DNA from 3 places in the Vogesella lacus genome. Region 2 is predicted to be linked to each of the others. Evidence: predicted binding sites of a transcription regulator. Region 2 holds the regulator's gene; each other region holds the start of a gene.

Region 1 (4,197 bases), on a different contig from region 2:
TCCTTGGACAGCCGATCCATCTTGTCCAGTTGCTCGCTCTCACTGTAAGCCTGCAACAGATCGACCATAACGCCAGGACCGAATGCGCTATTGTTTCGGCCTATCAGCACGGCTTTCTCAAGATAAGCCGCCGCTTTGGCCGGGTCGCCGACACTCAGCGCCACCTCGCCACAACTGCACAAGCGCAGAAAATTTCGCGGCGAAAGAGCAACCGCCTTCTCCAGTATCGATAAAGCCTCGGCAAACTGGCCACAATGGCTAAGATTGTGCGCCAAGGCATCATAGGCATCGGTGTAGCTCGGCGCCTCAGAAATGATTTCATTAAGCAGATCAGTACTTTGCGACACTTCATCCTGCTCACGCAGAATCCGCACCATACCCATCTTTGCCCATGGAATCGCCCGCATTGACAGTATTTTTTCGTAAACGGCGCGAGCATCGCGAAACTGATCACTCGCCAGGTAAGTCTCCGCCATCAAACGCAGCACATCCATCAGCTGGACATTGTTTTCTGCCACAGTCTCCAGCTGTCTGAGTACCGTAATGGCACCCGCGACGTCCCCTACACCCAATTTCAGATGTGCCGGCTTAAGAAACAATTTTCGCTTATGAGAAAGCTCAAGGCGATCGAGGAGCGTCTGGCTAGAGAAAGGTTTGAGAATGTAATCATCAGGAGCAACTTCGGCAGCGGCGACAACGCGTTCGTACTTCCGCTCACCGGTGATCATGATCCAGACAGACGTCAGCGGATACCCACCCTCCCGACGCAACAACTCGAGCAACTCTTGCCCATTCATTCCTTCGCCGAGATTGTAGTCACACAAGACAATGTCAAAGACCTTCTTGCGAATTCGCTGCAAACCGTCAGCCGCATTTACCGCAGTCTCCGAGCGAGTAATACCGACATTACCCAACATTGTCCTCAGCGATTGCCTGACTGTATGCGAATCCTCGATGATCAATACGGATGTCGATGGATCAAACATTGATGGCGTCCTGAACCTGTTCTAATTTGCTAAGTTTTGCTTGTTATAAATATAACTCAAAATTACAACTTACCCACCGCAGAATTCACTAACGCTTTAAAGCGCAGCACATCTGGCAGTCCAGAAAAACAGGTCAAAAGTTATGCTCAGCATATGCAATATATAAACAAAAAGCGCCATGAGAAAGCCACATGGCGCTTTGAACGGTTCAATCAAGTTACTCCCCTGGATGGCGCACCAGCAATACAGGAACATCCGCCATTTTGAGCACGCCCTCCGCCACACTACCCAGCAGCAAGTGCATCAAGCCACCCAGACCATGTGTTCCCATTACTATAAGGTCAGCCCCCCACTTGTTTGCATCATCAATGATGACACTGGCCAAACGATCGCCCCAGCTCTCAAGCACGGCCCCCTGAGGATTTACACCCAGCACCTCGGCTTTTTGCTTGGCTTGCCCCAGCACCTGCTCGCCAGCCTGCTTGATAGAATCTTGCAATTCGGCCGCATCAAGAAACTCCGCACCACCCCAGCCAAACTGGGCCAGATCAACCACATGAACTAATCTCACCGTTGCGCCGACTTCCGCAGCCAAACGACACGCTTCATTCAACGCCAGAGCAGATGTCTCACTATCATCTACAGGTACAAAAATACGCTGGTACATAATTACCCCCTCATGTGCGATGAATCACTCTCTTGCCTTTATGATAGCTTTATTCAAAGCAAGTTATTTGACAAGCACCAACAGCCCTACGCTCCGCAAAACAAGGCACAATCATGGCCAGAGTCGAAATTCCGCCCCTTACCCGATCCATTTTCAGCACTGAAATCACTGTTGATGTTTCACACATCAACTACGCCGGCCACATGGGTAACGATAGTGCGCTGAGGCTTGCCCATGAGGCAAGAATCAGATTCCTTGCACAATTGGGCTGCTCAGAGTCTGATGTTTACGGTGCCGGCATCATCATTGCAGATGCCGCGATCATCTATCAGGCCGAAGCCTTTCATGCGGATCGACTCAGGATTGAGCTCGGTGTTACAAACTTCTCGCGTGTCGCATGCGAACTTGTTTACCAAGCCACACGCATGAGAGACAATAGCCCCATACTACGCATCAAAACAGGTGTAGTGTTTTTTGACTATGCCAGACGCCAGGCTTGCCCGATACCGGGCCAGTTCATAGAACGATGCAATACAGTTCAAGGGGAGTAAAAAATGGAGAATTACCACATCAACAGCCCCGAAGCGATTGCCCGCATTCTCGCCATGTTCATGATTACAGACGGGAATATGGATCCTCGGGAAATCGAAACGCTTGAAAGCCTGCATGTTTATGAAATCATCGGGCTACCCAGAAAAGCTTTTATTGATGTCCTGATCAAATACTGCGATGACCTCACCGATGATGCGGATGGCGAAGGCACCATTCATCTGCTGTCAGCCCAACGCATCAATGAAGTACTGGACATCATTACCGACCGAAAAAAGAAACTGCTTTGTTGCGCCCTCGCATTGGATATCTGCAAATCAGACGCCATGATCAGTGAGCCAGAGATGCTTCTGTTACGGCACATGATGCTGCACTGGAAAATCACACTTGACGACATCGAGAACGAATTCGTCCGCCAGTAAGCAGTTTGCACCCTCAATTACGGCCACCAGCGGTGGCCGTTTTGCATAGCACACAATGAAGAATATTGAACTTAACAGCCACGACGGCTATATCGCCACACCTGAACTTCTGATGGCAGTCAAAGCCGCCATGACCCTGCAACGCCCCTTGCTGCTGAAGGGCGAACCGGGTACCGGCAAGACCATGCTGGCCGAAATGGTAGCCAAAAAACTGGGCAAGGAACTGATCGTCTGGCCGATCAAATCCACCACCAAGGCACAGCACGGCCTGTATGAATACGACGCAGTATCGCGCTTGCGTGATTCCCAACTTGGCGATGTCAAAGTACACGATATCCGGAACTACCTGCTCAAAGGCAAACTCTGGCAAGCATTCGAGAGCACCTCAGCCCCGGTACTGTTGATCGACGAGATCGACAAGGCCGACATCGAGTTCCCTAATGATCTGCTACGCGAACTTGACCAGATGGAGTTCCATGTTCACGAAACCGGGGAAGTCATCAAGGCAATTGAGCGCCCGATCATTATCATCACCTCGAATAATGAAAAAGAGTTGCCGGATGCATTCCTGCGTCGCTGCTTCTTCCACTTCATCAGCTTTCCGGATGAGGATACGCTGCGCCAGATCATCCACGCCCACTTCCCTGATCTGCATGAGCAACTGGTGAGCAAGGCATTGAGCCAGTTCATGCAAATCCGTGGCATGCACGACCTCAAGAAAAAGCCATCGACGTCAGAACTGCTCGACTGGATAAAACTGCTGATTGCTGATGGCAACACCGCAATCAGCAACAATGAGCAAGCCCTGCCCCATGCAGGCGCACTGATCAAGAGTGAACAGGATATGTCTGCACTCAAACGTCTGTTCCGCATGCTGGCGCAACGATGATTCAGGAGCAACATGAGTCCTGCGGCTGGGACGCTCTGATTGCCCGCTTCGAAGTCCAGCTACAACTTGGCGCCAGAAGTCCTCATACCCAGAAAGCCTATCTCAGGGACTTAAAACACCTGGCCGAGTTGACTCTACTGGCAAGTCCGACGCAGCTGACGACCCTGGCTGCACAACGCGCCATGGCTCAACTCAGACATCGCGGCATTTCGCCCAGGTCGCTTGCCAGAATGCTCTCATCCTGGCGCAAGTTTTTTAGCTGGCTGCATGATGAAAAGATAGTCAACGGCAACCCATGTGCCGGCCTGCGCCCTCCCAAAAGCCCGCAACGCCTGCCGAAGGCGCTGAGTGTCGATTCCGCCATCCAGCTACTCGAACACGAGGATGACAGCAAACTGGCCTTGCGTGACAAGGCAATGTTCGAACTGATGTATTCGTCCGGCCTGCGCCTGAGCGAAACAACGGCACTCGATGTCAAAGATATCGATCTTGACGAATGTCTGGTCCAGGTAAAAGGCAAAGGTAGCCGTGAGCGCATCCTTCCCGTTGGCCGCAAAGCCGTAGCGGCAATTCGTGCGTGGTTGGCCATCCGTCAGCAGGCTGGCTGTGAAGCCTTGTTTGTCAGCGAGCAAGGCTCACGACTTTCAAGTCGGCAACTGGCCCGGAGGCTGGATGCCTGGCAAC
Region 2 (4,197 bases):
CCAATGACACCGAGGCGGTGAAGCAGCTGTATGTTCAGGTGCTGTTCGTGATGCTCGATAGCGTCATCGTGGTGTGCGGTGCGCTGGCGGCGATGTTCTGGCTGAACTGGCAATTGGCCTCGGTGGTGCTGTTGCTGCTGCCGGCGGTATTCGTGATTGTCTGGCTGTACCAGCGCTGGAGCGCGCCGTCGGTGGCGCGTGCACGGCAGCTGCGCAGCGACATCAATGCCCAGGTGGCCGAGTCGATTGCCGGTATGGTGGTATTGCAGGCGGCCGGGGCCGAACAACGTTTTGGCGACCGTTTTGCCGAAACCGGCAGCCAGCTCTACCACGCGCGCATGGCCGAGCTGCGTGCCAACGCCTGGTTGCTGCGCCCGGCGCTGGACTTGCTGAATGTGCTGCTGCTGGTGGCGGTGATCTACGCCTTCGGCAGCAAGGCGGTCAGCGGTATCGAGATCGGCGTGTTGTATGCCTTTGTCAGCTATATCGCCCGTGTGGTCGAGCCGCTGATCCAGATCACCATGCAGTTCTCACAGCTGCAGCAGGCGGTGGTCGCCGCCTCGCGCGTTAATGTACTGCTGCAGGAGTCGCGTGCCAGCCAGGGTGCGGGGGCGGGCGAGATCAGCCACGGCGCGGTGAGCTTCAGCGGCATCCGTTTTGGCTATGCGGCCGAACGCCCGGTATTGCACGGTATTGATCTGGCGATTCCGGCCGGCAGCTTTGTCGGCATCGTTGGCCACACCGGCAGCGGCAAATCGACGCTGATGTCGTTGTTGCTGCGCTTTTATCAGGCGCAGCACGGCGAGGTGCGCATTGATGGCCATCTCTTGGCCAGCATTGCCGATGACACCTTCCGCGCCGGTGTTGGCCTGGTGCCGCAAGATCCCTTCCTGTTGGCCGCCAGCGCGCGTGACAATATCGATATGGGCCGCGGTCTGTCGCAACAGGCTATCGAGACCGCCGCACGGGCGGCGGGTGTGCACGAGCTGATCCTGTCGCTGGAGCAGGGCTACGACACCGATATGGGCGAGGGCGGTACCCGGCTGTCGGTCGGGCAGAAGCAGCTGATCGCGATTGCGCGGGCGCTGGCCGGCCAGCCGCGCATCCTGCTGCTGGACGAGGCAACCTCGCACATCGACAGCGAGACCGAGCAGCTGGTGCAAGAGGCGCTGGATCGCTTGCACGGCAAGGTGACGATGATCGCGATTGCCCATCGCCTGTCGACGATTCGCGATGCCGACACCATCGTGGTGCTCAATCACGGCCATATTGCCGAGCAGGGCAATCACGAGGCGCTGATGGCTATCGACGGCGGCATCTACCAGCGCCTGTATCAGCTGCAGCAGATCGAAAGCCGCGTGGCGGACGAGCTGGATGTCGTCTGAGCATTTGCGGCCAACCTTGTATTGGCCGGGCAATAAAAAAACGCCACCGAGGGGTGGCGTTTTTTATGTGCTGGCGACGGGGTCAGGAAGTCGCTTGCGAGCAGCCGGCAACCAGTGCCTTGAGCTCGGCGGGCTGGATCAGCTGGATATGCTTGTGATCGACCTTGATCCAGCCTTGCTGCTGGAACTTGGACAGCGTACGGCTGACGGTTTCCAGTTTCAGGCCGAGGAAGCTGCCGATTTCCTCGCGGCTCATGCGCAGGATGAAATCGTTGGCCGCAAAGCCACGGCTTTGCAGGCGCTGCGACAGATTCAGCAGGAAGGCGGCGAGGCGCTCTTCAGCCTTCATATTGCCCAACAGCAGCATTACCGACTGGTCGCGCACGATCTCGCGGCTCATCAGGCGGAAGAAATGGTGCTGCAGGCTGGGGATCTCGCGACCGAGGGTTTCCATACGGTTGAATGGCAGCTCGCACACTTCGCTGTCTTCCAGCGCAATCGCGTCACAGCCGTGGGTATTGGCCGAAATGCCGTCCAGGCCCATCAGTTCGCCCGACATATGGAAGCCGGTTACCTGTTCGCGGCCATCCTGGCTGGATACCGCGGTCTTGAAATAGCCGGTACGCACGGCATACAGCGAGCGGAAGCCCTCGCCGCTGCGGAACAGATATTCGCCACGCTTGATACGACGGCTCTGGCGGATAACGGCATCCAGCTGCGCCAGTTCGTCACGGTTGAGGCCAACAGGCAGGCACAGTTCGCGCAAGCTGCAGTTGGAGCAGGAGACCTTCAGGGTATGCAAGGGCGAGTTTTGATCAGTCATACGACAGTCTTTTTCCACAGGCAGGTGAGCTTGCTTGACACGCATCAAGGCGCAACAAGCGTGAATTGCGCAAATTTACCAGTCCCCCACCAGATTTCCAAACAAAAAATGATGATGACACCGCAATTGGCATTTGTGCCGACACAATGTGATTTCGACCGGGCGTTGATCGAGTCGCTGGCCGGCTCGGGGCCGCGCTATACCTCGTATCCGACAGCCGACCGTTTTCATGGCGGGTTTGGTGTCCAGGATTATGAACACTGGCTGGCACAGCGCGCTATCGGGGCAAACCATAGGGAGCTGTCGCTGTATGTGCACGTGCCGTTCTGTAACACCATTTGTTATTACTGCGGCTGTAACAAGATCATCACCAAGGACAAGCAGCGCGCCGACCAGTATCTGGACTATCTGGAAAAGGAAATCGCGCTGACCGCGCAAAAACTGGGGGGGCGCGAGAAAGTCATCCAGCTGCACTTTGGTGGTGGTACCCCGACTTTCCTGTCGGACGAGCAGCTCGAGCGCGTGATGGGCATCATCCGCCAGCATTTCGATTTGCTGCCCGAGGGCGAGTTCTCGATCGAGATCGACCCGCGCAAGGTTGGCCGCGATACGGTGCTGCATCTGGGGCAGCTGGGTTTCAACCGCATGAGCGTCGGCATCCAGGATTTCGACCCGGCGGTGCAAGAGGCGGTGAACCGCATCCAGAGCGAGGAAGAAACACGCGTGGTGATTGATGCTGCGCGTGAGGCCGGTTTCAAATCGGTAAGTGTGGACCTGATTTACGGCCTGCCGCGCCAGAGTGCGCATTCGCTGGAAAACACCATCAATCGGGTGATCAGCATGTCACCGGATCGCATCGCACTGTACAACTATGCGCATCTGCCGACCGTGTTCATGCCGCAGCGTCGTATCAATGAAGACGAACTGCCTAGCCCGGCGACCAAGCTCGATATCCTGCAAAACTCGGTACAGCAGCTGACCGATGCCGGCTATGTCTTTATCGGCATGGATCACTTTGCCAAGCCCGATGACGAGCTGACCCGCGCCTTGCAGCAGGGCCGTTTGCAGCGCAATTTCCAGGGTTATTCCACCCATGCCGATTGCGATATGATCGGCCTTGGTGTGTCGTCGATTGGCAAGGTCGGCCCTTGCTACAGCCAGAACGAGAAAGAACTCGATGCTTATTATGCCGCGTTGGATGCCGGTCGTTTGCCGGTGATGCGTGGCATGACGCTGAGTCAGGACGATATCCTGCGCCGCAGCGTGATCCAGGGCCTGATGTGCCGCTTCTCGCTGTCGGTTGAGGCGATCGAGCAAACCTTCGCCATCAACTTTGCCGATTACTTTGCTGACGAGTTACCGAAGATTCGCGAGTTCCAGAAGATGGGGCTGCTGACTTTTGATGGTGACTTCCTGATGGTGGCACCGAAAGGGCGCTTCCTGATCCGCAATATCGCCATGGTGTTTGACCGACATCTGCGCGAACGCGAGACCAAGGCGCGTTATTCGCAAACCATCTGATTGCCTGACATCAAATAAAAAACCCGCCGTGAGGCGGGTTTTTTATTTGGCAGCAAGGTTGGCCGCAGGGGCGGGAATTACTTCCACACGTCCTGATGCACCTTGCTTTGCAGTTCCGGATATTGCTTGATGTCGAATACCGGTTCGCTAATGCCCTGATTGCGCTGTTGCTGGTAATCCTTCAGCAGCACAAATACGTAGCGCGACAGCAGGACGATGGCAATCAGGTTGATGACGGCCATGATGCCCATCGACAGGTCGGCCATGTCCCATACCAGCGGCAGGCTGCCGATGGCGCCAAACATCACCATGGCCAGTACCAGCAGACGGAACACGAACATCACGCTCTTGTTGTTTTTGATGAACTCGACGTTACCTTCGGCGTAGGCATAGTTACCGATGATGGAGCTGAAGCAGAACAGGAACAGCGCGATCGCCAGGAAGTGGCCACCCCAGTCGCCCAGTGTC
Region 3 (4,197 bases), on a different contig from region 2:
GTCAGCGAGTCGACCGTGGCCTGTCGCTCCAGAATGCGCTGCAGGGTCTTGCGCTGGTTGATATCACGGGCAGAACCCCAGATGACGGGCTGGCCGTCCAGGATCAGGCGACGGGCGCTGACTTCGACATCAATCAGTTCGCCGCGCTTGGTGCGATTGACGCTTTCGAAGGTTTCGCCTTCTTCGCTGGTGGCTGCCAGGCGCTGGCACATGCTCTCGGGTGTGGTGCCGGGCACCACCTGCCACAGATGCATCTGCAGCAGCTCGTCCTCGCTGTAAGCCAGCATCTGGCACAGGCTTTCGCTGACTTCGAGGAAGCGGCCGTTCAGGTCGATGATGGATAGCCCGTCGGCGGCATTTTGCATGATGGCGCGATACCACTGGCTGCGGCTTTCCAGCTGGCGGTGGACGGCATCGTTTTCCAGCAGCAGTGCCAGCAGCTGGGCGCAGTCTTCCAGCAGGCTGATGGCCTGATGATCGGGATGGGCCGGGTGATTGTGATACACGGCAAAGCTGCCATGGACCTTGCCCTTGCTGTCGATGATAGGTTCGGACCAGCAGCTGCCCAGATTGAACTGGCTGATCAGCGGCAGATAGGCTGCCCAGTTGGGATGACTGGAGATGTCCTCGGCAATCACGCGCTGTTTGCCCCAGATGGCGGCACCACAGCAGCCTACCGTTTCTCCGGGCATCATGCCGCGAATCAGCTGGTGATAAGCCTCGGGCAGGGCTGGGCCATAGCGTGGCTGCATGCAGCCTTGCTCGTCGAGCAGGAGCAGCGTGCACATCCACTCCGGCATCAGCTGTTGCAGCTTGTCTATCATCAGCTGCCAGGTTTCGGGCAGGTCGCCATCGCGCATATGGTGGCGCAATACCTCGGTATTGATGCGATGCCATTGCACCTGGCGACTGTCACTCAGCGTAGTGCTCTGGGCCTGCAACTCGGCTGCGGCGCGTTGCAGAAATGGCTGCAAGGCATGGACAAGCTGTTGCATGGGTGTCGGGCCGGACTGATAGAGGATGGCGAGATGGCCGAGATAGGTAGACTGCTGATCCAGCAGCGGCAGGCCCAGATAGTGGCAGGGGCTTTGCGCAAGTTGCAGCGGGTGGCGGGCATCCTCGAGCAAGACCGGCTCGCATGCTTGCCTGACCCGTTCGCAAGGGGTGTCATGGCAGGCATAGCTGTCTGCCATCGGATGACTGCTGTGAGTGACCCGCAAGGCCTGTTCGTTGTCGTCAACACGCACGGCAAGCCAGATCTGGGCATCGGCCAGATATTTGTGCAGCTGCTGCACGAGTTGCTGCAGATAGGCATTGCCACAATGCCCTGCTGTATCCGCCAGCAAATTACCGCTTAACGCCTTGCTCATGTCCATGACTTTTCTTGCTTTGAGGGCTTTTCCCAGTATCTGACTGATTGTGCCGACTTGCAAAACGGTATGACAGTGCGGGCGTGAAGTGATGTTGATATTTGACAAACTTTGCCTTCGGTAAATATGATTCATATCAAACTTTCAGAAATTACTGAAAACTGGAAAGGTCGTCATGAATCTCCCGCCACTCATCCAGTCCTTTGTGCTGCACTTCGGTGAAATGGGCAGCCACTGGGGCATCAACCGCACCGTCGGGCAGATTTACGCCCTGCTGTATGTCTCGGACAAACCCTTGAATGCCGACGATATCGTCGAGGCCATCGGCTGTTCGCGTTCCAATACCAGCATGGCGCTGAAAGAGCTGCAGGCCTGGCGCTTGGTGAAGCTGCAGCATTTTCCGAATGATCGTCGCGAGTACTTTTCCACGCCGGAAGACGTCTGGGCCATCTTCAAGACTCTGGCCGAGGAGCGGCAAAAGCGTGAGGTCGAGCCGACGCTGACCATGCTGCGCGGTGCCATCATGGCCAATCCGGATAGCGAGGCCGAGCGTCATGCCCAGGCGCGGATGAACGAGATGTATCAGTTGATCGAGCTGGTAACCAAGTGGTTTGCCGATATCCGCGATATGGATGTCGAGACGCTGGAAAAACTGATGAAGCTGGGCAGCCAGGTCGGCAAGGTGTTGCAGTTCACCCAGAGTCTTGGCCGGCTGGGTTCGCGTGACGAGCGGGAGAGTTAGCCATGGATGCGTTCGATCCGGTGGTACTGGCGCGCATCCAGTTTGCGGCCAACATAACCTTTCATATCCTGTTTCCGACCATCAGCATCGCCATGGGCTGGGTGCTGCTCTACTTCAAGAGCCGCTTCAACCGCACTGGCGATGAGGCATGGATGGCGGCGTATGGTTTCTGGGTGAAGATCTTTGCGCTGACCTTTGCCCTGGGCGTGGTGTCCGGCATCACCATGAGTTTCCAGTTCGGCACCAACTGGCCGGGCTATATGCAGAAGGTCGGCAATGTCGCCGGCCCCTTGCTGGCTTACGAGGTGCTGACGGCGTTTTTCCTTGAGGCCACCTTCCTCGGCATCATGCTGTTTGGCCGCTCGCGGGTGTCCAACCGCACCCATACCATCGCGACTTTTCTGGTGGCCTTTGGCACGACCATGTCGGCATTCTGGATTCTGGTGCTGAACTCGTGGATGCAGACGCCGGCCGGTGTCGAGGTGATCAACGGCAAGGTGCATGTGGTGGACTGGCTGGCGGTGATCTTCAATCCGTCCATGCCTTACCGGCTGACGCATATGTTGCTGGCCTCCGGCCTGACGGCTGCCTTTCTGGTGGCGGGTGTATCGGCTTATCGCTGCTTGCGTGGCGATGGCGTGCCGGCGGTGCGGCATGCGCTGAAGACCGGCGTCACCTTGGCCGCCGTGCTGATTCCGCTGCAGATTCTGGCCGGTGACATGCATGGCCTGAATACCTTCAAGCATCAGCCAGCCAAGTTGGCCGCCATGGAAGGCGTCTGGCATACCGAACGTGGCGCGCCCTTGCTGCTGTTTGCCCTGCCTGACGAGGCGACGCAATCCAACCGTTTCGCAGTCGGCATTCCCAAGCTGGCGAGCCTGATCATCACCCACGATCCGCACGGCGAGATTCGCGGTATCAGCAGCTTTAATGGTGATCACCCGCCGGTGGCCAAGGTGTTCTGGAGCTTTCGCGTGATGGTCGGCGTCGGCGTGCTGATGTTGCTGGCCAGCTGGCTGGCCGCCTGGCAGCTGCGCAAGGGTGGCGAGCTGTCGACCTGGTCTGCGCGCTTGCTGGTGGGCATGACATTTTCCGGCTGGGTGGCCACCGTTGCCGGCTGGTATGTGACCGAAATCGGTCGCCAGCCGTGGTTGGTGCAGGGCATCCTGCGCACGGCCGATGCGGCCTCCAGCGTGCCGGGCGGCATGATTCTGTCGACCTTGCTGATGTATCTGGCGCTGTATGCCTTCCTGCTGGCCAGCTATGTCTCGGTGGTGTTCTATCTGGCGCGCAAGGCAGGTGATGCGGCCAACCTTGAAGGAGTTGCAGCATGAATGCCGAATTCTGGTTGCCGGTGATCTTTGCCGGGCTGATGGCGATTTCGCTGCTGGTGTATGTAGTGCTGGATGGTTACGACCTTGGCGTGGGCGTGCTGTTGCCGCTGGGGACGGATAGCGAGCGTGACCGCATGATTGCCAGTATCGGGCCGTTCTGGGATGCCAACGAAACCTGGCTGGTGCTCGGTGTCGGCCTGTTGCTGGTGGCCTTTCCGCTGGCGCACGGCATCATTCTTGGCGAGCTTTATCTGCCGGTAGCGCTGATGTTGCTGGGCTTGATCCTGCGTGGCGTGGCCTTTGACTTTCGGGTGAAGGCCAAGGCGCATCACCAGCCGGCATGGAATCTGGCCTTCGCTGCCGGCTCGCTGCTGGCCTCGTTTGCCCAGGGCGTGATGCTGGGCCGTTATCTGGCCGGCTTCGCGCCCGGCACGGCAGCCTGGGCGTTTGCCCTGCTGACCGGGCTGGGCCTGACCTCGGCCTATGTCTTGCTGGGTGCAGGCTGGCTGGTGATGAAGTGCGAGGGCGAATTACAGAAGCGCGCGCTGCGTTGGGCGCAACTGGCCCTGTACGGCACCGGCATGGCCGTGGTGCTGGTGTCGCTGATGACGCCGCTGACCAGTGCGCATATCGCCGCCAAGTGGTTTGTGCTGCCGGACTTTCTGCTCTTGCTGCCACTGCCTTTGATGACAGCCGCGCTGTTGATCTTTCTGGCGGTGAGCCTGCCAAGGTTGGCCGCAAGGCTGGCAAG

What was found. Region 2 encodes FNR, which switches genes on or off when oxygen is low (the NO sensors DNR and NnrR bind a similar motif). Its sites were predicted from a motif close to TTGATNNNNATCAA; they were not measured.
Region 1: a site for FNR is predicted at 1,721-1,734, ahead of ACZ9W6_RS00900 (universal stress protein). Genes of this name have one in related genera too.
Region 3: a site for FNR is predicted at 1,497-1,510, ahead of ACZ9W6_RS14685 (GbsR/MarR family transcriptional regulator). Genes of this name have one in related genera too.

What each region holds. Positions count from the first base shown of each region.
Region 1 covers NZ_CEETQT010000001.1:191,839-196,035, forward strand. The annotation lists gene ACZ9W6_RS00895 (response regulator) at 1-986, opposite strand, end outside; gene ACZ9W6_RS00900 (universal stress protein) at 1,204-1,653, opposite strand; gene ACZ9W6_RS00905 (acyl-CoA thioesterase) at 1,767-2,204, shown strand; gene ACZ9W6_RS00910 (hypothetical protein) at 2,208-2,624, shown strand; gene ACZ9W6_RS00915 (AAA family ATPase) at 2,680-3,513, shown strand; gene ACZ9W6_RS00920 (tyrosine recombinase XerC) at 3,510-4,197, shown strand, end outside.
Region 2 covers NZ_CEETQT010000005.1:142,732-146,928, reverse strand. The annotation lists gene ACZ9W6_RS08225 (ABC transporter ATP-binding protein) at 1-1,385, shown strand, start outside; gene fnr (fumarate/nitrate reduction transcriptional regulator Fnr) at 1,468-2,208, opposite strand; gene hemN (oxygen-independent coproporphyrinogen III oxidase) at 2,323-3,729, shown strand; gene ACZ9W6_RS08210 (alanine/glycine:cation symporter family protein) at 3,807-4,197, opposite strand, start outside.
Region 3 covers NZ_CEETQT010000011.1:66,239-70,435, forward strand. The annotation lists gene ACZ9W6_RS14680 (sensor domain-containing diguanylate cyclase) at 1-1,376, opposite strand, end outside; gene ACZ9W6_RS14685 (GbsR/MarR family transcriptional regulator) at 1,546-2,112, shown strand; gene ACZ9W6_RS14690 (cytochrome ubiquinol oxidase subunit I) at 2,115-3,446, shown strand; gene ACZ9W6_RS14695 (cytochrome d ubiquinol oxidase subunit II) at 3,443-4,197, shown strand, end outside.